2 linked regions of the Allochromatium vinosum DSM 180 genome follow. The protein of the gene in region 1 binds, or shares a complex with, the protein of each later gene. Links are inferred from orthologs where the notes say so. Each region holds a gene or a part of one and is shown on either strand. Other genes may lie near its edges.

What was found.
Region 2: the proteins of accA (region 1) and accD are in contact, whole or in part, in a solved structure (PDB 8UXZ), measured with the Escherichia coli proteins. The link is inferred for Allochromatium vinosum DSM 180 from one-to-one orthologs.

The regions. Positions count from the first base shown.
Region 1 is NC_013851.1:804,215-815,772, reverse strand. What follows is about bases 5,009-7,924. They hold accA (acetyl-CoA carboxylase carboxyl transferase subunit alpha), read right to left. Parts: upstream 6,989-7,924; coding sequence 6,029-6,988; downstream 5,009-6,028. Other genes in these bases: ALVIN_RS03435 (metal-dependent hydrolase), read right to left, coding at 7,164-7,924; tilS (tRNA lysidine(34) synthetase TilS), read right to left, coding at 5,009-5,995. Outside these bases: ALVIN_RS16495 (hybrid sensor histidine kinase/response regulator), read left to right, coding at 1-48; ALVIN_RS03465 (response regulator transcription factor), read left to right, coding at 130-774; thioredoxin TrxC, read right to left, coding at 800-1,240; trxA (thioredoxin), read left to right, coding at 1,473-2,336; ALVIN_RS16490 (response regulator), read right to left, coding at 2,376-4,565; more of tilS, read right to left, coding at 4,562-5,008; more of ALVIN_RS03435, read right to left, coding at 7,925-7,952; ALVIN_RS03430 (carbon-nitrogen hydrolase), read left to right, coding at 8,088-8,978; ALVIN_RS03425 (anthranilate phosphoribosyltransferase), read left to right, coding at 9,054-10,163; ALVIN_RS03420 (non-heme iron oxygenase ferredoxin subunit), read left to right, coding at 10,163-10,480; ALVIN_RS16930 (YfiR/HmsC family protein), read left to right, coding at 10,761-11,558. UniProt on the Escherichia coli protein: Component of the acetyl coenzyme A carboxylase (ACC) complex. First, biotin carboxylase catalyzes the carboxylation of biotin on its carrier protein (BCCP) and then the CO(2) group is transferred by the carboxyltransferase to acetyl-CoA to form malonyl-CoA.
Region 2 is NC_013851.1:1,857,881-1,867,770, forward strand. Bases 1-2,764 are described here. They hold accD (acetyl-CoA carboxylase, carboxyltransferase subunit beta), read right to left. Parts: upstream 1,948-2,764; coding sequence 1,054-1,947; downstream 1-1,053. Other genes in these bases: folC (bifunctional tetrahydrofolate synthase/dihydrofolate synthase), read right to left, coding at 1-1,051; trpA (tryptophan synthase subunit alpha), read right to left, coding at 2,053-2,764. Outside these bases: more of trpA, read right to left, coding at 2,765-2,862; trpB (tryptophan synthase subunit beta), read right to left, coding at 2,859-4,109; ALVIN_RS07940 (phosphoribosylanthranilate isomerase), read right to left, coding at 4,078-4,737; tRNA pseudouridine(38-40) synthase TruA, read right to left, coding at 4,754-5,560; ALVIN_RS07950 (FimV/HubP family polar landmark protein), read right to left, coding at 5,642-8,581; asd (aspartate-semialdehyde dehydrogenase), read right to left, coding at 8,643-9,758.

The sequences.
Region 1 (11,558 bases):
CAGACGTGCCAAGATGACACGAAGGTTGCAAAGAATCGCCCATCATGACGACAATGACCTGGAGGATGCGCGATCCTCGCTCAGCGCCGGCTCTGTTCGATGTGTGCCCCAGGACTCGAAGTTGAACTGATGAACACCACCCCGATCGCCTATATCGTCGATGACGACCCCGCCCTGCGCGACGCGCTGAGTCTGCTGCTCGAATCGGTCGAGATCGAATCCAAGGCGTTCGCCCGCGCGGAGGATTTGCTGCAATCGGGCCTGCTGCACGCGCCGCGCCCGGCCTGTCTGCTCGCCGACGTGCGCATGCCCGGCATCAGCGGCATCGCTCTGCTGGAGCGTCTGCGCGAGGATGGTATCCGGATACCGACCATCCTCATCACGGGCTATGGCGACATCCCCATGGCAGTGCGCGCCATGAAGCTCGGCGCGATCGACTTCATCACCAAGCCGGTCAATCATCAGGCGCTCATCGATCTGGTGCAGGACACCCTGCGCGCCAACGCCGTGACGCCTGGCCTCGCGGTCGACGACGAGGAAGCGGACGATCTGCTCAAACGCTTCAACGAGCTCACGCCGCGCCAACAGCAGGTCTTTCGCTCCATCACGGCCGGACAGTCCAACAAGGAGGTCGCCGACGCACTCGGCATCAGTGTGCGCACAGCCGAGTTCCATCGCGCGCGCATCATGAAGAAGATGGACGCCCACAACCTCGCCGATCTCACGCTGGCCCGGGTGACCATCGAGAGCCGCCTGGGTCAGCGCGGAGCATGAGTTCCGCCGTGATCGACCGGCGCCACTAGCGACCGATCTGGCGCCGCGCCCAAGTCTCGATACCGGCGGCATCCATGGCGCCGGCCTGACGGGCGACCTCGGCCCCGTTGCGGAACAGAATCAGGGTCGGGATGCTCCGGATGCCCAACCGCCCGGCCAAGACCTGTTCCTCCTCGGTATTGACCTTGATCAGCCGCACGGCCGGCTCCAAACGCCCTGCCGCCGACTCGAAGGCCGGCGCCATCATCCGGCAGGGTCCGCACCAGGGCGCCCAGAAATCGACCAGGAGCGGCAGATCGCTGCGCGTGAGATGCCGCTCGAAGCGCGCGGCGTCGAGCGCCAGCGGATGACTGGCAAACAGCGGTGCACGGCACTTGCCGCACTTGGGGTCGGACCCGAGACGCTCGGCGGGCAGCCGATTGATTGCATCACATTGTGGACAAACGACATGCAGGGATTGGGACATGCTTCGACACTCCGGGCGATGCCGGACATCGCCCCGACAGATGGATTCGCCAGAAGGCTGAAATCATCCCAGAGTGCGCGCCTCACCGGCAAGCCGCGCACTTGAATCGAACCGGGTCGATGGCTATGTTGAGTACTCGTATGCGCGTTTCATGCCAGTCACCCTGAACCAGGGCGAGCCGGAGCGCGCGCTCTCAAGATCCGCTACCGAATCCCAAATTCCAAGAATCCTTATGAGCCATTCACCGCACGTCGTCACCGTCACCGCCGCCAATTTTCACGCCGTCGTCATCGAGGGTTCCTATGAGCGCCCCGTGCTGGTCGACTTCTGGGCCGACTGGTGCGCACCCTGCCGGATGCTGATGCCGATGCTGGCCAAACTGGCCGAACAGTACGGCGGACGCTTCCTCCTGGCCAAGGTCGACACCGAGGCCGAGCAGGCGCTCGCCGCCCAGTTCGGTATCCGCAGCCTGCCGACGGTGCAGCTCTTCCGCAACGGCCAGGTCGTGGACCAATTCATGGGTGCGCTGCCCGAACCGCAGGTACGTGAATTCCTCGACCGTCATCTGCCGCGTGCTTCCGATGGACTGCTCCAGCAGGCCGAAGCCGCCATGGCGGGCGGTGATCCGGCAGGCGCGCGGGCGCTGATCGACCGGGCGCGCGCCGAGGATCCGGACAACAAGCGTCTGCCGCTGATCGAAGTCAGGCTCCTGGCCAGCTCAGGCGAGATCGCCAAAGCACTGGAGGCGATCGACGGTCTGCCGCTCGAATTCGTCAGCGATCCCGAGGTCGCCGCGTTGCGCGGTCAATTGAACTTCGCCGCCGCCATCGAGGGCGCGCCGGGCGAGACCGAACTGAACGCGCGTCTCGACGCCGATCCGCGCGACAGCGAGGCACGCTACCAGATCGCGGCTCATCGCGTCCTGCGCGGTGATTACGAGCGCGCGCTCGAACATCTGCTCGAACTCATGAAACGCGATCGCGCCTATGGCGAGGATGCCGGTCGCAAGGGGATGCTGGCCGTGTTCGACTTGCTCGGCGGCGGCAACGATCTGGTCGCGCGCTATCGGGCCAAGATGATGACGGCGTTGTATTGATCGTCTCGGGAACGGCGGCCCAGACATCCCATACCGGCTCTACGCCTCAGGCACCGCCGACAGCCAACGCTCCACCACGCCATAGAGCGTCTCGGGCATCACGGGCTTGGCGAGAAAGTCATCCATGCCCGCCTCCAGGCAATGTTCCCGATCCTCGGCGAAGACATTGGCGGTCATGGCGACGATCGGTATCCGGGCGCCACGGGGGGTCTGACGGATGCAGCGGGTAGCCTCCAGTCCATCCATGTTCGGCATCTGCATGTCCATCAGGATCAGAGCATAATCGCGCTCGGCGCTCAGGCGCACCGCCTCGCGACCGTCATCGGCCGTGTCCACGCACAGCCCCACGTCTTTGAGCATCTCGCGGGCGATCTCCTGGTTGATCGGCTCGTCCTCGACCAGCAGGACGCGACGACCGGCCTGGTCGCGTCGGAGTCGCGTTCCAGCGTTTTCGGAGACCGGCGCTTCCGGCTCGGCCGATTCGCCCTTGGTCAGACGGGCGCTGAACCAGAAACGACTGCCGACGCCCGGCGTGCTGTCGGCGCCGGCCTCACCACCCATGAGCCGCGCCAGCCGCTGGGTGATCGCCAGCCCCAGCCCCGTGCCGCCATGCTGGCGGGTGATGGAGTTGTCGCCCTGCTCGAAGGCGGTGAACAGGCGCGGCAGCACCTCAGGCTCGATCCCGGTCCCGGTGTCTTCGACCTCGAAGCGCAGCAGGACGCTACCCGCATCCTCCTCGACCAGCGCAACCCGGAGTGTGATCCGGCCCTGGCGGGTGAATTTGATGGCGTTGGCGGCATAATTGATGAGTGCCTGCTGCAAGCATGTGGCATCGCCGAGCAGATAGGGCGGCAGGACGCCGACCTCGCTGACAAACTCCAGCCCCTTGGCGGCGGCACGCTCGTGCAGCATCGCCACGACCCGTTCGACCAGCCGCTCGACCTGGAGTGGCGCGGATTCGAGCGTGAGCTTACCGGCCTCGATCTTGGAGAACTCGAGAATGGCATTGATCAGATTCAACAGATGCGTGCTGGCCGCTTCCAGCTTGTCGAGCCGCGCGGTCTGATCGGGCGCGAGACCGGCTTGACGTATCAGATGCGCCATGCCGCTGATGGCATTGAGCGGGGTGCGGATCTCGTGGCTCATGTTGGCCAGGAACTCGCTCTTGGCCCGATTGGCCGCCTCGGCGGCGTCGCGGGCGGCGGCGAGTTCAGCCGTGCGCGCCTCGACCAGCGCCTCCAGATGATCCCGACGCCGTTGCAGTTCGGTCTCGGCCTGGCGCAGTGCCGTGATGTCGCGCGCAATACCAAGCACGCCGACGAGGCGCCCGCTATCGTCATACATGGGCGTCTTGATGGTCTCCAGACGCTCCTGATGGCCATCGTCGGCGAAGGTGATGGTCTCTTCGTTGGTACAGGGACCACCGGCCTCGATTGCCTTGAGATCGTATTGGCGGAAGAAATCCGCCTCGTGTTCAGGCAGGAAATCCCGATCCGTGCGTCCGATGATCTCGGTTTGCGTGACCCCAAAAAAGCGTTCGAAACGCTGATTGCAGGCCAGATAGACGCCCTTGGGATCCTTGAGCCAGACGAGATCCGGGATGGTCCGGACCAGGGTCGCGAGAAAGGCTCGCTCATGCGCCAGCGCCCGCTCGCCGTCGACGCGCTGCTCTTGGGACTGGAGCAACAGACCGAGCACGACCATGAGCAGCGGCAACACGGTGAGATAGGGAACGGCGATCTGTTCCAGAACATTCTGGCGCCAGTCGCTGGGCAGCAGCGGTATCCAGGCCAGGGCCAGAACATGGACCAGCAACCCGAAGAGCGCCAGTGTCCAGACGTCGATCCGCACGCGCCCGGCTCGGCGCAGGGCATGGAACAGACTGCCGAGCACGGCGGCGGTGAGGATGGTGCCGACGCCCATGTAGACACCGGGACCACCCATCCAGACCCGATAGGCCGCCGCGATCACGGCGGCTACGGCGGCGGTCGGCGCCCCGCCGAACAGCCCGGCCAGTCCCACGACCACGGTGCGCCCGTCGAAGATCAGCTCGGGCATCAGGGTCAGGGGATAGAGCATGCCGATCAGGGCGACAAGGCCGAAGACCAGGCCATTGAAGAGCCGGACGGCCAGACGCTCGCGCGGAAAGCGGGCGATGAAGAGGCTGTAGGCCGCCACCAGCGCCAGCAGCAGCGTGGCATTGTGGATCAATCCAGCCAGAACGCTCATGGATGAATACTCTTATCCCGTTTGCACTCCAGAAGGCGACCGAGCCACGACCAGTCGGACTCCCAGGCAAATCCGGACCACAGAAGTTGAAAGCTTAGTCCCGTATCGTCGCACTGACCATGACACGCCGCCACCCCGGCGACCGCGATGAGCCGTTCGTCCCGGAATATCAGGGGCACATGACCTCGGAGCCAGGCCGGGACACCCGATTCCTGGAACAGATTTTTCAAAGTTCGGTGCGGCCGGTTCGCTCCAGCACGGCAGACATGACCGACATGACCGAAGCGAACCTGAAGCTCGATCACCTTCGCCGCCTTGGCTGACGGCAACGTGTCCGAGTCAGGGTATCGGCGCCACTCCAGCCGCCCGAATCCATCCGGCAGCTCCAGGACACCATGCTCTCCGCTGATACGCCAGATGAGACGCGTCCCGCTCGATGGCGGTGGCGGCAGCGGACGCAAAGCCAGCAGCGCGCCACGATAACGCCGCACCTGGCACCCCTCCCAGACAACGACTGGATTGGCATCGGCACGGGCGGCCGGCAGCTCGTCGAGCAGACGGTCGAGATGCCGGGTGTCCGGCGGTCTGAAACCACGTTGGACCAGCCAGTGCCGGACCACGGCCTTGCGCAATGGCCGATCGAGACGCCCGAGCGCGGCCAGTGAGAGCGCGCCTGGCTGGACACCGCGCACCTCGGCGAGCGCTCGCTCGGCATACTGGTCGACCAGTTCGGCCGCCTCGGCGCAATGGCGCGCACTGCGCGCCAGGGTCGCCGACGCCGACGGCCAGCGCGCGCGCAGGAGCGGCAGCACGCGGTGGCGCAGATAGTTGCGATCGAACGCGGTGTGATCGTTGCTGGGGTCTTGGAGCCAGTCGAGACCCTGGCGGCACGCATAGTCGGCGAGCGACTGGCGGCCGAAGTCGAGCAGGGGTCTGACGAGCCGTCCGGCACCGAGCGGCGCGACGACCGGCATGGCGGCCAATCCATGGGGGCCGCTGCCGCGCAGCAGCGCCAGCAGCAGGGTCTCGGCCTGATCGTCGCGATGCTGGGCGGTGAGCAGAAGGTCGCCCGGCGCGAGCAGACGACGAAAGATCGCGTAACGCGCCTCGCGCGCCCAGGCTTCCAGGCTCTCGCCGGGGCCGGGAGTCGAGGTCGGACGTTCGATGGATAGCGGGAGGCGCAGCGCGGCGCAACGCGCGGCACAGTGTCTGGCCCAGTCGGCCGAGGCCGTTTGCAGTCCGTGATCGACATGCACGGCCCTGAGCCTCCCGGATGAATCTTCGCCTGGCAGCCGCGCGCGGATGACGGCGGCCGCCGCGAGCAGGACGCTGGAATCCAGCCCCCCGCTGTAGGCGATCCAGTAGCGCCGGACCGCCCCCAGGGGAACGAGGCGTTCCAGCAGCGCTTCGGGCGAGAACGGACTCGTCACACCAGCGCGGCCAGCCGGATCAGGTCGCCTGGGTCAGGCCTCCTTGAAGCGCCCGAAGCCCATCAGACGCTTGTAACGCGCTGCGATCAGTGCATCCATGTCGATCTTGTCCAGCGTCTCCAGACGCGCCAGTAGCGCCTGTTTCAGCGTCCTGGCCATGGCATCCGGGTTGCGGTGCGCACCGCCCAGCGGTTCCTCGATGATCTCGTCGACCAACCCCTGTTCCATCAGCTTGTCGGAGGTGATGGCCATGGCCTCGGCGGCCAGCTGCGCCTTGTCGGCGCTCTTCCACAGGATCGAGGCACAACCCTCGGGCGAGATCACCGAATAGGTGCTGAACTGCAACATGCCGAGCCAGTCGCCCACGCCGATGGCCAGCGCGCCGCCCGAACCGCCCTCCCCGACCACGGTGCTGAGGATGGGCGTGCGCAGACGCGACATCTCGCGCAGATTGCGCGCGATGGCCTCGCTCTGGCCGCGCTCCTCGGCGCCGACGCCCGGATAGGCGCCCGGCGTGTCGATGAAGGTCAGGATCGGCATCCGGAAGCGTTCGGCCGTCTCCATCAACCGCAGCGCCTTGCGATAGCCCTCGGGACGCGGCATGCCGAAGTTGCGCAGGATCTTTTCCTTGGTGTCGCGCCCCTTCTGATGCCCGATGGCCATCACCGGACGCCCATCGAGCCGGGCCAGTCCGCCGACGATGGCGTGATCGTCGGCAAAGGCGCGATCGCCGTGCAGCTCGTGGAATTCGTCGAAGATCCGCCGCACATAGTCGAGCAGATAGGGACGCTGCGGATGACGCGACAGCTGCGAGATCTGCCAGGGCGTGAGCGAGGTGAAGATCGACTCGGTCAGCGTCCGACACTTGGACTGCAACCGCTCGATCTCCTCCTGGATGTTGAGTGCATTGTCGTGCCCCACCAGCCGAAGCTCTTCGATCTTCGCCTCGAGTTCAGCGATGGGTTGTTCAAAATCGAGAAAATTGAGATCCATGGCCCCGAGATCGTTTGTCTGAATCGCGCCTGCTGGAGGCTGGTGTTAGCGTCGTCGGCCCGCGACCGAGTGCCGCGAGGCAAAGGGTCGTTAATCTAGCGCACCCCGGCCTCTGAGTACAGCGCCCGACGTCATCGCGGACTCACCGCCGCTGGTCGATCCCGGTACGCGCCGCTCAGCCACGCGACTCCGGAGGCAGTCCGGCCTGAAGCGACCGGCTGAGCTGCGTCCACCAGTCGCGCACGGAATCGGCCACCCAGTGCACCCCATCGCGAAGCTGCGTCTCCAGAACCGCCAGGGTGTGCTGTGGATCGACGTCGAGCCGCTGCATCAGACCATCGGCCGGAGGCGCGAACCAGGCCAGGGCGACGACCATCGCCGCCATGCCCAGGCTGCTGCACGGGTATTTCAGGCTCGCCGGCTTGAGTGCAGTGCCGAAGGAACGCTTGATCCTGGAATTGAAGAGGTCGACGCTCGAAAACTCGTCGAGCGTCAGATGGGTCAGATAGCCGATCCCGACCATCAGGCCGGCGATCCAGGCGCCCTCGGGTGAGTGCTCCCACAACCAGTAGGCGAGATTGGTCGCCGCCAGCGACACGGCGGCGATCGCCAGCCAGGAGTGCCAGACACCGCGATGGACCGTAAAGCGGGTGAAGAGCTTGAGCAGGCCATAGCGCACGCCCAGAAAGACGCCGATCCAGAGCGCCACCAGCTCCAGCGGCAGAAGACGCGCCGTCAGCGGCAGCGTGACGGCAAAGGCCAGCGAGGCGCCCAGGACGTTGAACAGCAGGCCGATCGGCTTGGACCGATCCGAATCGATGTCCGGCAGCAGACTGCCGGCCACGCCGAGCACGAACAGCGCCGGGGTCTCGGAGCGCGCGACCAGACCGCCCATGTGCAGCGAGAGCGCGGCGGCAGCACTGACGAGGATGCCGACATTGAGATGAGTCTGGAAATTGGCCATGTTATCGCGCCCCATGCAAACGTCGCGCCCCGGCCAACCTCAGCCTTGCGTCCGCCCTGCCTGTCACCGAATGACGAGCGCGATGTTATAAACAAGGCTTCGCCCCGAAGCAAAACATTTTGGAGTCTCAGCCCCATGCCCCGCTCGTCACTGACACTCGCGCTCGTCCAGCAATCCGATCAAGGCAGTACTGCCGCCAATCTGGAGGACTGCGAGGCGGCCATCCGCGCCGCCTCGATCCGTGGCTGCGATCTGGTGCTGCTCCAGGAGCTGCACAACGGCCCTTATTTCTGCCAGACCGAGAACCCGGATCTGTTCGATCTGGCCGAGTCCATCCCGGGTCCGACCACCGAGCGTCTGAGCGCGCTGGCGCGCGAGCTGGAACTGGTGATCGTCGGCTCGCTGTTCGAGCAGCGCGCCCCCGGTCTCTATCACAGCACCGCCGTGGTCCTGGACACCGACGGCGCGCTGGCCGGGATCTATCGCAAGATGCACATTCCGGACGTGCCCGGCGGCTACGAGAAATTCTATTTCACACCGGGCGATCTGGGCTTCAATCCGATCGACACCGCCGTGGGACGGCTGGGCGTGCTCATGGGCTGGGATCAGTGGTTTCCAGAGGCCGCGCGCGCCATGGCGCTCGGCGGCGCCCAGATCCTGCTCGCACCGAGCACCATCGGCTCCAATCCCAACGACACGCCCGAGGAGCAGCAGCGTCAGATCCAGTCCTGGATCACCGTCCAGCGCGGACAGGCGATCGCCAATGGCCTGAGCCTGGCTGCCTGCAACCGCGTCGGCTATGAGCCGGACCCGAGCGGGGCCGCGCCGGGCACGCGCTTCTGGGGCAGCTCCTTCGTCTGCGGCCCGCAGGGCGAGATCCTCGCCCAGGCCGACGATCAGGCGCCCAAGCTGCTGGTCGCCGAGGTCGATCTGGCACGCACCGAGCCGGTGCGCCGGCTCTGGCCCTTTCTGCGTGACCGGCGCATCGAAGCCTATGGCGATCTGGCGCGGCGCTTCCGTGATTGAGAATGCCGCCCGGATTCGCCATATGGTTTGCTTTGAGTGAACCAACGACGACAACCGACATCCCCGAGGACAGCCATGACCCAGACCGATGATCCCAAGCTCCTGATGCGCTCGATCATCCAGCGCATCGCCACCGGCCCCGAACTCTCCAAGGACATTTCGCTCGACGAGGCGCGCGCCGGAATGCGCGCCATCCTCGACAACGCGGTCGATCCGGTCCAGGCCGGCATCTTCCTGATCGCGCTGCGCATGAAGCGCGAGACCGACGACGAGATGAAGGGTGTGCTGGACGCCATCCGTGAGGCCACGGGGCACGTGGTCGCCGGGGTCGACGAGGTGGTCGACATCGCCGATCCCTATGACGGCTACAACCGCTGTCTGCCGGCCGCGCCCTTCCTGATGCCGGTGCTGGCCGAGTGCAGCGTGACGAGCATCAGCCATGGCGCGCACGCCGTCGGACCCAAGTTCGGCGTCACCCATCGGCATGTACTGGAGGCCGCTGGGGCGCCGGTCGATCTGACCCCGGTCGAGGCCGCCGAGCGCCTCGCCGACCCCGAACTCGGCTGGAGCTATGTCGACCAGCGCGCCTTCTGCGCCCCGCTGCACCATTTGGTCGACCTGCGCTCGACCATCGTCAAGCGTCAGGTCATCACGACGACTGAGGTGCTGGCGCGCCCCATCCACGGACGCCGGCACACCCATCTCGTCACCGGCTATGTCCACAAGCCCTATCCGCGCATCTATGCCATGCTCGCGCGTCATGCCGGGTTTGATTCGGCGTTGCTGATTCGCGGCGTCGAGGGCGGCGTCATCCCCTCGCTGCGTCAGCAGGGCGTCTGTTTCAGCTATCAGCACCATTCCGAGGAACAGTCCTTCGAGATCGACCCGACCGCGCTCGGCATCGAACAGACGGTGCGCTCGGTGCCCCTGCCCGAGGATCTGCCCCAGACCACCCGGCCGGGCGATGAGATCGCGGTGGCGGTGGATGTGGAGGCCACCGCTCAGGCGGCGGCTGAGGCCGGACTGGCGGCGCTCGACGGGGCCAAGGGGCCGACCTATGACAGCCTGGTCTGCACCGGCGCGCTCATCCTCTGGCATCTGGGACGTGCGCGCTCGCTGGAAGTGGCCGCCGATCGCGTCCGCGACGTGCTGGATTCGGGCCGGGCGGCACGGAGGGTACGCTGATGTCGGACCACTTCGTCGTCGTCGCCGCCTGCGGCGACATTGCGGAGGGCAAGTTCATCAAGGTCAGTGTCGCCGGGAGAGCTGTCATTCTCGCGCACGTCGCCGGGCGCTATCATGCCGTCGAGGACAATTGCAGCCACGAGGACTATCCGCTCTCCTTCGGCTGTCTCGATGGCGACCGGATCAAGTGCTCGCTGCACGGCAGCCGCTTCAGCCTGGAAACCGGCGAGCCGCTCGACGAACCGGCCGACTGCCCGATCCGGGTCTTTCCAGTCAAGGTGATGGACGGCCGGGTGTGGATCGATCCGACCGCTTGACCCTCTTCCAGCGAACGTCGCGTATCTGCCCCGGAATGCGGTAGTCTGTGCCCTGGATAGGCTCTAGGATCGCGCGGCAGGTGCGCTGGGAGCCCCGTTCTTCAGGACGGGAGGATGTCAAACAACAGGGGATACAGGCTGCATGAGGAGAGGGCTGGACCGAGACCGGATCGGCCATTCGACACCGATGACAGCGACAGGACACGCCGTATCGACTCGGAGTGAATTCAGCCTCAGCCTCGTTCGCGGCGTACTCCTGTGTCTCGCCCTCTGTGTCCCGGTGTTGCTCGTCCCCCTGAACGCATTCGGCAATCCCCAAACCCTGTGGCACGAGGACGAGCAGCGGATGCGGCTGGGGCTGAAGCTCTTCCCCGTCAGTATCGGCGCGCTGGAAGCGTTCGAGAGCGCGCTCGGCCCGGACGGCCGGCTGCTGGTGCTGGTGGCCTACGAAGGCCCCCGGAATCCGGCGCTCCAGGTCGCGGCCCATTTCGAGACGGCCGCGAAGGTCCGCGGTCATGGATTGCGGGTCGAGGTGCTCTCGGCGGCGGACCTGGACGCCTATACCGGCCCGCGTCCGGGCGGTATCTTCATCGCCAGTGTCGGTCTGGCCCCCAATCGTCTGCGCGCCTGGTCGGAGCGTCAACGCACGCTCGTCTTTTCGCCGTTCGACGGCGCCGTCGAGGATGGCGCCGTGGTCGGTCTGCATGTGACCGATCGTATCCTGCCCATCGTCAACCTGACCCAGGCCGAGCGCGCCGGCGTCCGGTTCAAGCCCTATTTCCTCGCCGAGGCGCGCCACTATGAGTCCTTCGACGAGATCGACCGGCGCGCGAACTTTCTGCTCAACTTCGCCTTCTTCATCCAGTGGCCGGCCTCGGCGTTCGACTCGGCGTCCGCGCCGCTGCGCTACTGTGTGCTCGGCAACCCGGAGCTGTCCGCCAGTCTGCAACGGACCCTGGCCGGTGAACGGGCTGCGGGCCGGCCATTGCAGCTCGCCAGCGTCCAGGAGCAAACGCCGTGGCGCCGCTGTCATGTGCTCTATCTCGATCATCGGGTGGCTGAGTCCATGTCCAGGGTG
Region 2 (9,890 bases), 1.1 Mb from region 1 along the record:
TAACCAGACGTTCAGGGTTCTTGTCGGCCAGCACCGCGAGCACGGCACGCAAGCGTCCGGGACAGGCGAAATCGCGCAGATTGGCGGCCAGTGCCTCGGCCGCCTCGCCATTGTGAGCCACGTCCAGAATCCAGGTGACGGCGCCCGGCATGACCTGGAAGCGTCCGGGAAGACGTGCCCGCTGCAAACCGGCGCGGATGGCATTGACCGGAACCGGGAGCCGTTCGCGCAGTGCCTGCACAGCCGCAATGGCGGCGGTGGCATTGTCGAGTTGGAAAGAACCACGCAGTGCTGGGATCGGAAGCGCCAGTCGCTGTCCATCCGGCCCGGTCCAGATCCAGCCCTCGGTCGTGCGTGCATGGTCGAGTTCGCGCCCGAGCTGGAGCGCCAGCGCGCCGATTCGCGCGGCTTCCGCGCGCAGTGTCTCGGGTGCGTCGCGCTGACCGATGATCGCCGGACGTCCAGGGCGGAAGATCCCGGCCTTCTCGCGCGCGATCGACTCCAGGCTGTCGCCGAGCCAGTCGGTGTGATCCAGACCGATGCTGGTCACGACGGACACATCGGAGTCGATCAGGTTGACCGCATCGAGCCGCCCGCCGAGTCCGACCTCCAGCACCACCAGATCCGGCCGGGCACGGGCGAAGATGTCGAGCGCGGCGAGCGTGCCGAACTCGAAATAGGTCAGCGAGATCCCCTCGCGCGCCCGGTCGATACGCTCGAAGGAGTCGCACAGCGCCTCATCCGCGACCGGCACGCCATCGAGCCGCACCCGCTCGTTGTAGCGGCACAGATGCGGCGAGGTATAGACGCCGCATCGATAGCCGGCCGCGAGCGCCATCGACTCGATCATGGCCACCGTCGAACCCTTGCCGTTGGTGCCGCCGACCGTGATCACCGGACAGGGCAGACGCCCGCGCTCCGGCGCCAGCCGTGCCCACACCGCCCCGACCCGCTCCAGCCCCAGATCCATCCGGCTCGGATGCAGACTCGACTGCCAGTCCAGCCAGTCGTCGAGCGTCGCGAAACGCGCCATGTCCGTTGTCAGCGTCATACTCAGACCGGCACCACGGTCCGGCAATAGCGCGGACGGTGCATCAGCAGCGCCAGCAGATCGGCCAACCGTTCGCGCAGATCGCGCCGGTCGATGATCATGTCGAGCGCGCCCTTGTCCAGCAGGAACTCACTGCGCTGGAAGCCTTCGGGCAACTGCTCGCGCACCGTCTGTTCGATGACGCGCGGCCCGGCGAAGCCGATCAGCGCATTGGGTTCGGCGACATTGATGTCGCCCAGCATCGCCAGACTCGCCGAGACGCCGCCCATGGTCGGATCGGTCATCACCGAGATGAAGGGCAGCGAGCGCTCACGCATCCGGGCGAGTGCCGCGCTGGTCTTGGCCATCTGCATCAGCGAGAACAGGCTCTCCTGCATCCGCGCCCCGCCGCTGGCCGAGAAGCAGACATAGGGCGCCTCATGCTCGATCGCCGCCTCGACACCGCGCACGAAGCGCTCGCCGACCACCGACCCCATCGACCCGCCCATGAACCCGAACTCGAAGGCCGCCGCCACGATGGGCGCGTCCTTGAGCCGACCGCGCATCACGATCAGCGCCTCCTTCTCGGAGGACTGCTTCTGAGCGGCGGCGAGCCGGTCCTTGTATTTCTTCAGATCCTTGAACTTGAGCGGATCGAGCGATTCGAGATCGGCGCCGATCTCCTCGCGACAATCGGCATCGAGAAAGGCTTCCAGCCGACGGCGCGCGCTCAGACGGTTGTGATGCCCGCACTTGGGACAGACCTCCAGATTGCGCTCCAGCTCGGCGCGATAGAGGATGGCGCTACAGCCCGGACACTTGGCCCAGACGCCCTCGGGCACGGCACGCTTGGTGTTGGCATCGATACGGATGCGGTCGGGGATGAGCTTCTCGAACCAGCTCTTGCCCCGGTCCATGGCCTGCTTCACGGTGGCGGTGGCCTGGGCCTGAACCTTGGATTTGGTGGATTCTTCCATCGTCGTTGGTGTGCTCTGGACGTTGGTTGCAGTGTGGGTCGCCGATCAGCGCGCGCCGTCGATCGCCGTGCGCAGCTCGGCCAGGAAGGCCGCGACCGTCTCGGGGATGCGCTCGGGCGTCTCGGCGAGTGCTTCGATCCGCCCGACGATGGCGCTGCCGACGATCACGGCATCGGCGACCTCGGCCACGCGCGCGGCGGTCTCGGCATCGCGGATGCCGAAGCCGACCCCGACCGGAAGCGCGACCGCCGACCGGATACGCGCCAGATGCTCGGCCACATCCGCCGTGTCGAGATTCGCCGCGCCGGTCACGCCCTTGACCGAGACGTAATAGACGAAGCCCGAGGCCACGCCACCGATACGCTTGATTCGATCATCGGTCGAGGTCGGCGCGAGCAGATAGACCAGATCCAGCCCCTGTTCCTTGAGCGTCCCGACCAGCTCATGCCCCTCTTCGGGCGGCACATCGACGATCAGTGCACCATCGACCCCGGCGGCCTGCGCCCGCTCGGCGAACGCGGCATAGCCCATGATCTCGATTGGATTGAGATAGCCCATGAGCACCACGGGCGTCTCGTCGTCGCGCTCGCGGAACGCACGCACCATCTCCAGCACGTCGGCCAGCCGCACACCCTGAGCCAGCGCCCGTTCGGTGGCGCGCTGGATCACCGGACCATCGGCCATGGGATCGGAGAAGGGCACGCCCAGTTCGATGATGTCGGCGCCGGCCGCGACCATGGCGTGCATCAGCGGCACCGTGGTCGCCGGTCCCGGATCGCCGGCGGTGACGAAGGGAACCAGCGCGGTACGACCCTGCGCCTTCAGTTGTTCGAAACGCTGTGCGATGCGGCTCATAGGACCAACCCGTCGTGACGCGCGACCGTGTGCATGTCCTTGTCTCCGCGACCGGAGAGATTGACCAGGATGCTCTGGTCGGGACGCAGGGTCGGCGCGAGCTTGTGTGCATAGGCGAGCGCATGGCTCGATTCGAGCGCCGGGATGATGCCCTCGGTGCGCGTGAGATGATGGAAGGCGGCGAGCGCCTCGTCATCCGTGACGGCAGCGTACTGAGCACGCCCGCTGTCCTTGAGCCACGCATGTTCGGGACCGACGCCCGGATAGTCGAGTCCGGCCGAGATCGAGTGGGTCTCGATGATCTGGCCGTTGTCGTCTTCCATCAGATAGGTGCGGTTGCCGTGCAGCACGCCGGGACGTCCGGCGCACAGGGGGGCGGCGTGCCGGCCGGTCTCGACGCCCTCCCCGCCTGCTTCGACTCCATAGATCGCCACGTCCGTGTCCGCGATGAAGGGATGGAACAGACCGAGGGCGTTCGAGCCGCCGCCGACACAGGCCACCAGCGCATCGGGCAGGCGTCCGGTGCGTTCCAGCATCTGGGCGCGCGCCTCGCGACCGATCACGGTCTGGAAGTCGCGCACCATCATCGGATAGGGATGCGGCCCGGCGACGGTGCCGATGATGTAGAAGGTGTCGTCGATGTTCGTCACCCAGTCACGCATGGCTTCGTTCATCGCATCCTTGAGGGTGCGCGAACCGGACGTCACAGGCACGACCCTGGCGCCGAGCAGCCGCATCCGGTAGACATTGGCCTCCTGACGCGCGACGTCGACCTCGCCCATGTAGACCACGCATTCCAGCCCCAGCCGCGCGGCGACCGTGGCGCTCGCCACGCCATGCTGACCGGCGCCGGTCTCGGCGATGATGCGCGTCTTGCCCATGCGCTTGGCCAGTAGCGCCTGACCGATGGTGTTGTTGACCTTGTGCGCGCCCGTGTGGTTGAGATCCTCGCGCTTGAGATAGATCTGCGCCCCGCCCAGCTCACGGCTCCAGCGCTCGGCGTGATAGAGCGGCGAAGGCCGACCGACGTAGTCGCGCAGATCGGCGTCCATCTCGGACTGGAACTCGGGATCGGCCTTGCAGCGCTCATAGGCCAGCCGCAGCTCTTCCAGCGGATGCATCAGCGTCTCGGGCACGAACAGCCCGCCATAGGGACCGAAGTGTCCCGCCGCATCCGGCAGGTCATAGGCCGCCGCGCGGCCTGGATCCAGGCGCTCAGCCTGGCTGGTGTCGGCGTTGATCGCCATCTCTTACCCCTTGCATAAACGCGAAAATCAGTTCCGGATCCTTGAGACCCCTGGCGGCTTCGACCCCGCCGCTGACATCGACCCCATAGGGTCGCACCCGTTCGATGGCCTCGGCCACGTTCTCCGGGGTCAATCCTCCTGCGAGCAGGATCTCGGGAGCGATGTCGGGCGGGATGCGCGCCCAGTCGAAGCACTGGCCGGTTCCGCCGGCGCGTCCAGGCTCATAGGCATCGAGCAACAGACCATCGGCCCCGGCGAAACGTTCGCGCTCGGCGGCCAAGTCGATCCCCGGACGCATCCGCAACGCCTTGATCCAGCGCCGTCCGAAACCCGAACAGAACTCAGGCGACTCGTTGCCGTGGAACTGGATCAGATCCAACGGCGCCTGCTCCAGGGTCGCGTCGATGGTCTCAGCTGAGGCATCGACGAACAGCCCGACGGCGGTGACGAAGGGCGGCAGCGCCCGACACAGCCCAGCCGCCTGCTCGGGCGTGACCGCGCGCGGACTGGCCGGATGGAAGACGAAGCCGACCGCATCGGCTCCGGCCGCCACGACGGCGGCGATGTCCGAGACCCGCGTCAAACCGCAGATCTTGACCCGTGTTCTCGGGATGTGGTTTTGCTTCAACGGTGCCTCGATCGCCTCAAATCGAATTCTTCAAACGCTGGAGCGGATCGGCACGCTCACTCTGTGGCAGTCCGAACTCGGCCGGATAGTCGGCGCGGACGAAATAGAGTCCCTGCGGCTGGGCTGTCACGCCGCCGAGTCGCCGGTCGCGGACCTCCAGCAGCTCGCGCGTCCAGTCGACCGACGCCTCGCCGCGCCCGATGGCCATCAGCACCCCGGCGATGTTGCGCACCATGTGATGCAGGAAGCCATTGGCGCCGATCGCCAGCGTGATCAGCCCCTCGCGCTCGCTGAGATCCAGATAGAGCACGCGCCGGATCGGACTCTTGGCCTGACAGGCCACCGCGCGGAAGCTCGAAAAGTCGTGCTCGCCGACCAGCGCGACGGCGGCGATGCGCATCCGTTCCAGATCCAGCGCCTCATGCACCCAGACGGCACGATCGCGCTGGATCGGCGAGCGGGTGCGCCGCGCCAGGATCTGATAGCGGTAGTGCCGGGCCTGAGCACTGAAGCGCGCATGAAAGCCGTCATCGACCGGATGCGCCCAGCGCACGCCGACATCGGGCGGCAGATTGACATTGGCACCCAGCACCCAGGACCGCTCGCTGCGCGTGGCCGTAGTCTCGAAATGCACCACCTGTTCGAGCGCATGGACACCGGCATCGGTTCGTCCGGCACAGTGCACGATCACGGGATGATTCGCGACCCGCGAGACGGCCGCTTCCAGCTCGGACTGCACGGTCCGTACTCCGGATTGCGTCTGCCAGCCGTGGAAGTGGGTGCCGTCGTACTCGACACCCAAGGCGATGCGCCCCGACCTCAAGGTGTCGGCACCCAGGCCGGGCCGTCAGCGGCCGCCTGAACGAAGGTCAAACCATCAAACGGGGTCACGAGCATGCACGCCTCATCCGCCTAGTCGCTCCAGCATGGCACGCGCCTCACGGCGCTGCTCCTCACGCCCTTCGGCCATGACTTCCTCCAGGATCTCGCGTGCGGCCTCCTTGTCGTCCATCTCCACATAGGCGCGCGCCAGATCCAGCTTGGTGGCGGTCTCGTCCCAGATGCCGGAGTCGATCTGCCATTGCGAGGACAGCAGATCCGAGGGCACGCTCTCCTGCTCCTGTGACAGACCGGAATCCAGGGCGTCCAGCGACGCATCGGTCTTGTCGGACGGTTCGGGTCCGCCGGACAGGATCGGCGGCTCCGGTGACTCGTCCAGATGGTCGAGGTCGTCGATCGACAGATCCAGGTCGTCGAGCGACGGCACGTCCAGATCCGGTATCCCGTCGCCGGCTTGGAGTCCGGCAGCCGCCGAGGCTCGCTCGGCGGACTTGGGCGTCACGTCGGGGAAACCCAGATCGAGATCCAGCCCCACGGAATCCTCGGGGACAGGCAGGATCGAATCGATATCGCCGCCCTCGATCGCTTGTTCGATCTCTTCGACGTCCGGAACCGCAGCCCCGGAATCGAGTTCCAGCTCCAGCGAATCCACGGCCGGCTTGGACCCCGTCATCTCCTCGAATTCGAGCGGCCCGGAATCCCCCAGATCGAGCAGCAGGTCTTCCTCTGATCCGGATTCCGGCCCCAAGTCGACCACAGACTCCAGCTCCGGCACGGCAATGGATTCGCGTAACGCTGAGGCCGCCGCCGCACCGGCCAGACCGGCACTGGCGGCTGCCACGGCCGTGGGGGTCAATGAGGGCGTCGCCGGAGCCGCGTTCGGTGCGAGTTCATGCAGCAGACGCTGCATCCGCTCCCACTGGGCCGGCTCCTCGCTGTCTCCGCCCGCCGCGCGGATGTCGTCGAGCAGATCCCGCAAAGCCTCGGCATCGCCGGCGGCTGCGAGCGCCTCGGCCAGCTTGTATTTGATGTCGAGTCGCTGCGGATAGCGTCTGAGTTCCTTGCTCAGGAGATCACAGGCTTCGCGATGACGGCCATAGGCGATATAGATGTCGGCCTCGGAGAGCACGTCGGCCTCGTCGGTCTCGGCATCGAAATCGGTGAGACCGGACATGGACGGCTCGTCGGTGTCGTCGAGGTCCGGCCTGACGGGGGCCGAAGCCGGCTCGACGGGAGATCGATGCGCCGGCCTGCCCTTGTCTAGTGATACGGCCTCGGCAGCGCGTGACGTCGCTCTCGGCCCCGGCTCGCCCTCCAGTTCGGACGGGCGATCGAGTACGAGCTCCGACTCGATGTCGTCCTCTGAGAAATCTTCAGCGTCCTGCTCCTGTCGACGGCGGCGCGCCGTCAACAACGAGAAGAGCAGGATCCCGAGTGCCGTCACACCCGCAAGTCCGGCCAGCGGCAACAGCAGCGCATGCCAGGTCGAGGGCGACTCGGGCTGTGGCTCGGGCGCGGTGGCCGGCGCGGGCGTCTTGATCGCCCTCGGCTTGGGTGCGGATTCAACGGGCGTGCCGCCGTCAGGGGCTGTGGTCGTTGCCGGTGTCTCGGGCGTGACCGGCGTTGGCGTCGGGATCGGGACCAGGCCGATGGGCGAACTCGGTTCCGTCGACTCGGATTCGGCGGCGGATTCAGGCCCGGCTTCCAGTTCCGCCCCGCCTGCCTGCGACGCCTCTTCCGCAAGGATCGACTGGAGGTCCAGGGGTTCGGTTTCAGCCGGCGAGGATAGCTCGCCGGGCACCGGCTCGGGCACACCGACCGCGTTCTGAGCCAGCGTATCGGGAGATGCGATCGGCTCCAGTTCGAGGCCGGCTCCAGGCGCTGACTCGCCCTCTCTCAGGTCCGTCGGGGTAGCGGCCGTCTGAGACTCGACCGCTTGGGCGCGCGCCAGTTCGGCGTTTCGAACTTGCAGCAAGGATTGAATGTCGGCGAGCTGAGTCTCCAGCTCTTTGATCCGGTTGCGCAGTTCGATCGTTTCCTGCCGTGCCGTCTCGCTCGTCTCGATGGCCAGCAAGACGTCCGGCGACTGCTCGCCACCGGCTCCGGCGGTCGGTGCCGCACCGGGCGGAGGTGTGGAGGCGACCGGAGCGCCGGTCCCGGGCGTCGCCCCCACCAGACGCAGGCGCGAGAGCGTCTCGGGTGAGACATCGGTGATCGGTGAACGCCGTGCGGGACGGCCGTTCATGGCCGCCTGGAGTTCACGTCTGGCCTCCTCGGCATCCAGCGCGAAGAGTTCGGCACGTGATGGAACGACCAGTGTCTTGCCGGCGATCAGACGATTGATGTCGCCTCGGATGAAGGCACCCTGATTGCAGCGGTAGAGCGCCATAGCCGTCTGGGCATCGGTGGCGCCGGCCGTGGCATGTCGACGCGCCAGCGCCCAGAGTCCCTCGCCGCCGCCCACCGGACCGATATAGAGCGGAAAGCCTTCGCCTGGAGCCGGGATATAGGTTCCCGAGCCGCTCGCCACGGGAGGCAGACCGGAATCCAGACCACTGACCGCCGTTCGGACCCGTGCGGACTGGATATTGGGTGCACGCCGCTCGGTTTGCGTCGGCGGATCGAGCAGGACGGTATAGCCCTTGACCAGACGCCCCGTCGGCCAAACGGCCTCGACGAGAAAATCCAGATAGGGTTCGCGTACCGGCTCCCGACTGGAGACGCGCACGCGCACACGACCGTCGGCTGTCGCTTCAGGCGTGAAGCGTAGCTGAGTCAGATAGTAATAGCGCTCGATCCCGGCCTTCTCGAAGGTCTCGGACGAGGCGAGGGATACACGCAGAGCATCGATTTCACCCGGACCGATGTCACCGAGATCAATCTCGCCCTGGAAGGGTTGATTGAGCGCGGAGTCGGTGCGCAAGGCACCCAGTTCCAACGCGAGGGCTGGATGGCCGGTCAAGGCCGCGGCGATGGCGGACGCCAACATCAGCTTGCGAGTCATCCTCCCCCCTCGTGCTCCAGGCAGCGAAATATCTCCAATGAGCCGCGCCCGACACCCAATATCAGCGATCCAGCAGGATCATCAGCATGCGACGCAGAGGTTCGGCCGCGCCCCAGAGCAACTGATCGCCGACGGTGAAGGCCGACAGGTAGCGGCTCCCCATATTCATCGTTCTCAAGCGCCCGACCGGGACATGGAGCGAACCGGTCACGGCGGCGGGCGACAAGTCACGCATCGTGACGGCTCGATCGTTCGGCACCACGCGCACCCAATCGTTGGCGCTTGCGATCAGTGACTCGATCTCGCTCAGGGCGATGTCGCGGTTGAGCTTGATGGTCAGACCCTGGCTGTGGCAGCGCATGGCGCCGACACGCACACAGAGTCCATCGACCGGGATCGGTTGGTCGGTCCGGCCAAGGATTCTATTCGTCTCGGCCTGTCCTTTCCACTCTTCACGACTCTGGCCGTTGTCGAGCTGGGTGTCGATCCAGGGAATGAGGCTGCCGGCGAGCGGAACGCCGAAGCTTTCGGTGGGGAATCCGGGATCGCGCAGAGTCTCGGTCACGCGCCGGTCGATATCGAGGATCGCCGAGGCCGGATCGGCCAGCAGCGATTCGACCGAGCCGTGCAGCGCGCCCATCTGGGCCAGCAGTTCGCGCATGTTCTTGGCGCCCGCGCCCGAGGCGGCCTGATAGGTCATGGCGCTGACCCACTCGACCAGACCCTCGCGGAACAGTCCGCCGATGGCCATCAGCATCAGGCTCACGGTGCAGTTGCCGCCGATGAAGTCGCGCTTGCCGGAGTCCAGGGCCGCATCGATCACCGGGCGGTTGACCGGATCGAGGATGATGGTGGCGTCGGGCTCCATGCGCAGTGACGAGGCCGCATCGATCCAGTAGCCGTTCCAGCCGCTGGCACGCAGGCGCGGATGGATCGACTTGGTGTAGTCGCCGCCCTGACAGGTGACGATCGCATCCATTTCGCGCAGGGCGTCGAGCGACTCGGCGTCGAGCAGGGGCGAGGCGCCCTGACCGACGTCCGGGCCGGGCTGGCCGACCTGGGAGGTGGTGAAGAAGACCGGCTCCGCGAGGCGCGCGAAGTCGTTCTCGGCGCGCATTCGCTCCATCAGGACCGAGCCCACCATGCCGCGCCAACCGACGAAACCAACCCGCTTCATCTCTTAATGCCTCGCCAAAACTTTTAAAGCGTTATTCGAACTGTATTCGTTGCGCACGAACGTAACCTTGGGGCGCGGATCGGGTGACGGCTGTCGGGGGGACGCCGTGAATCCATCCCTGGAGGCTTGACG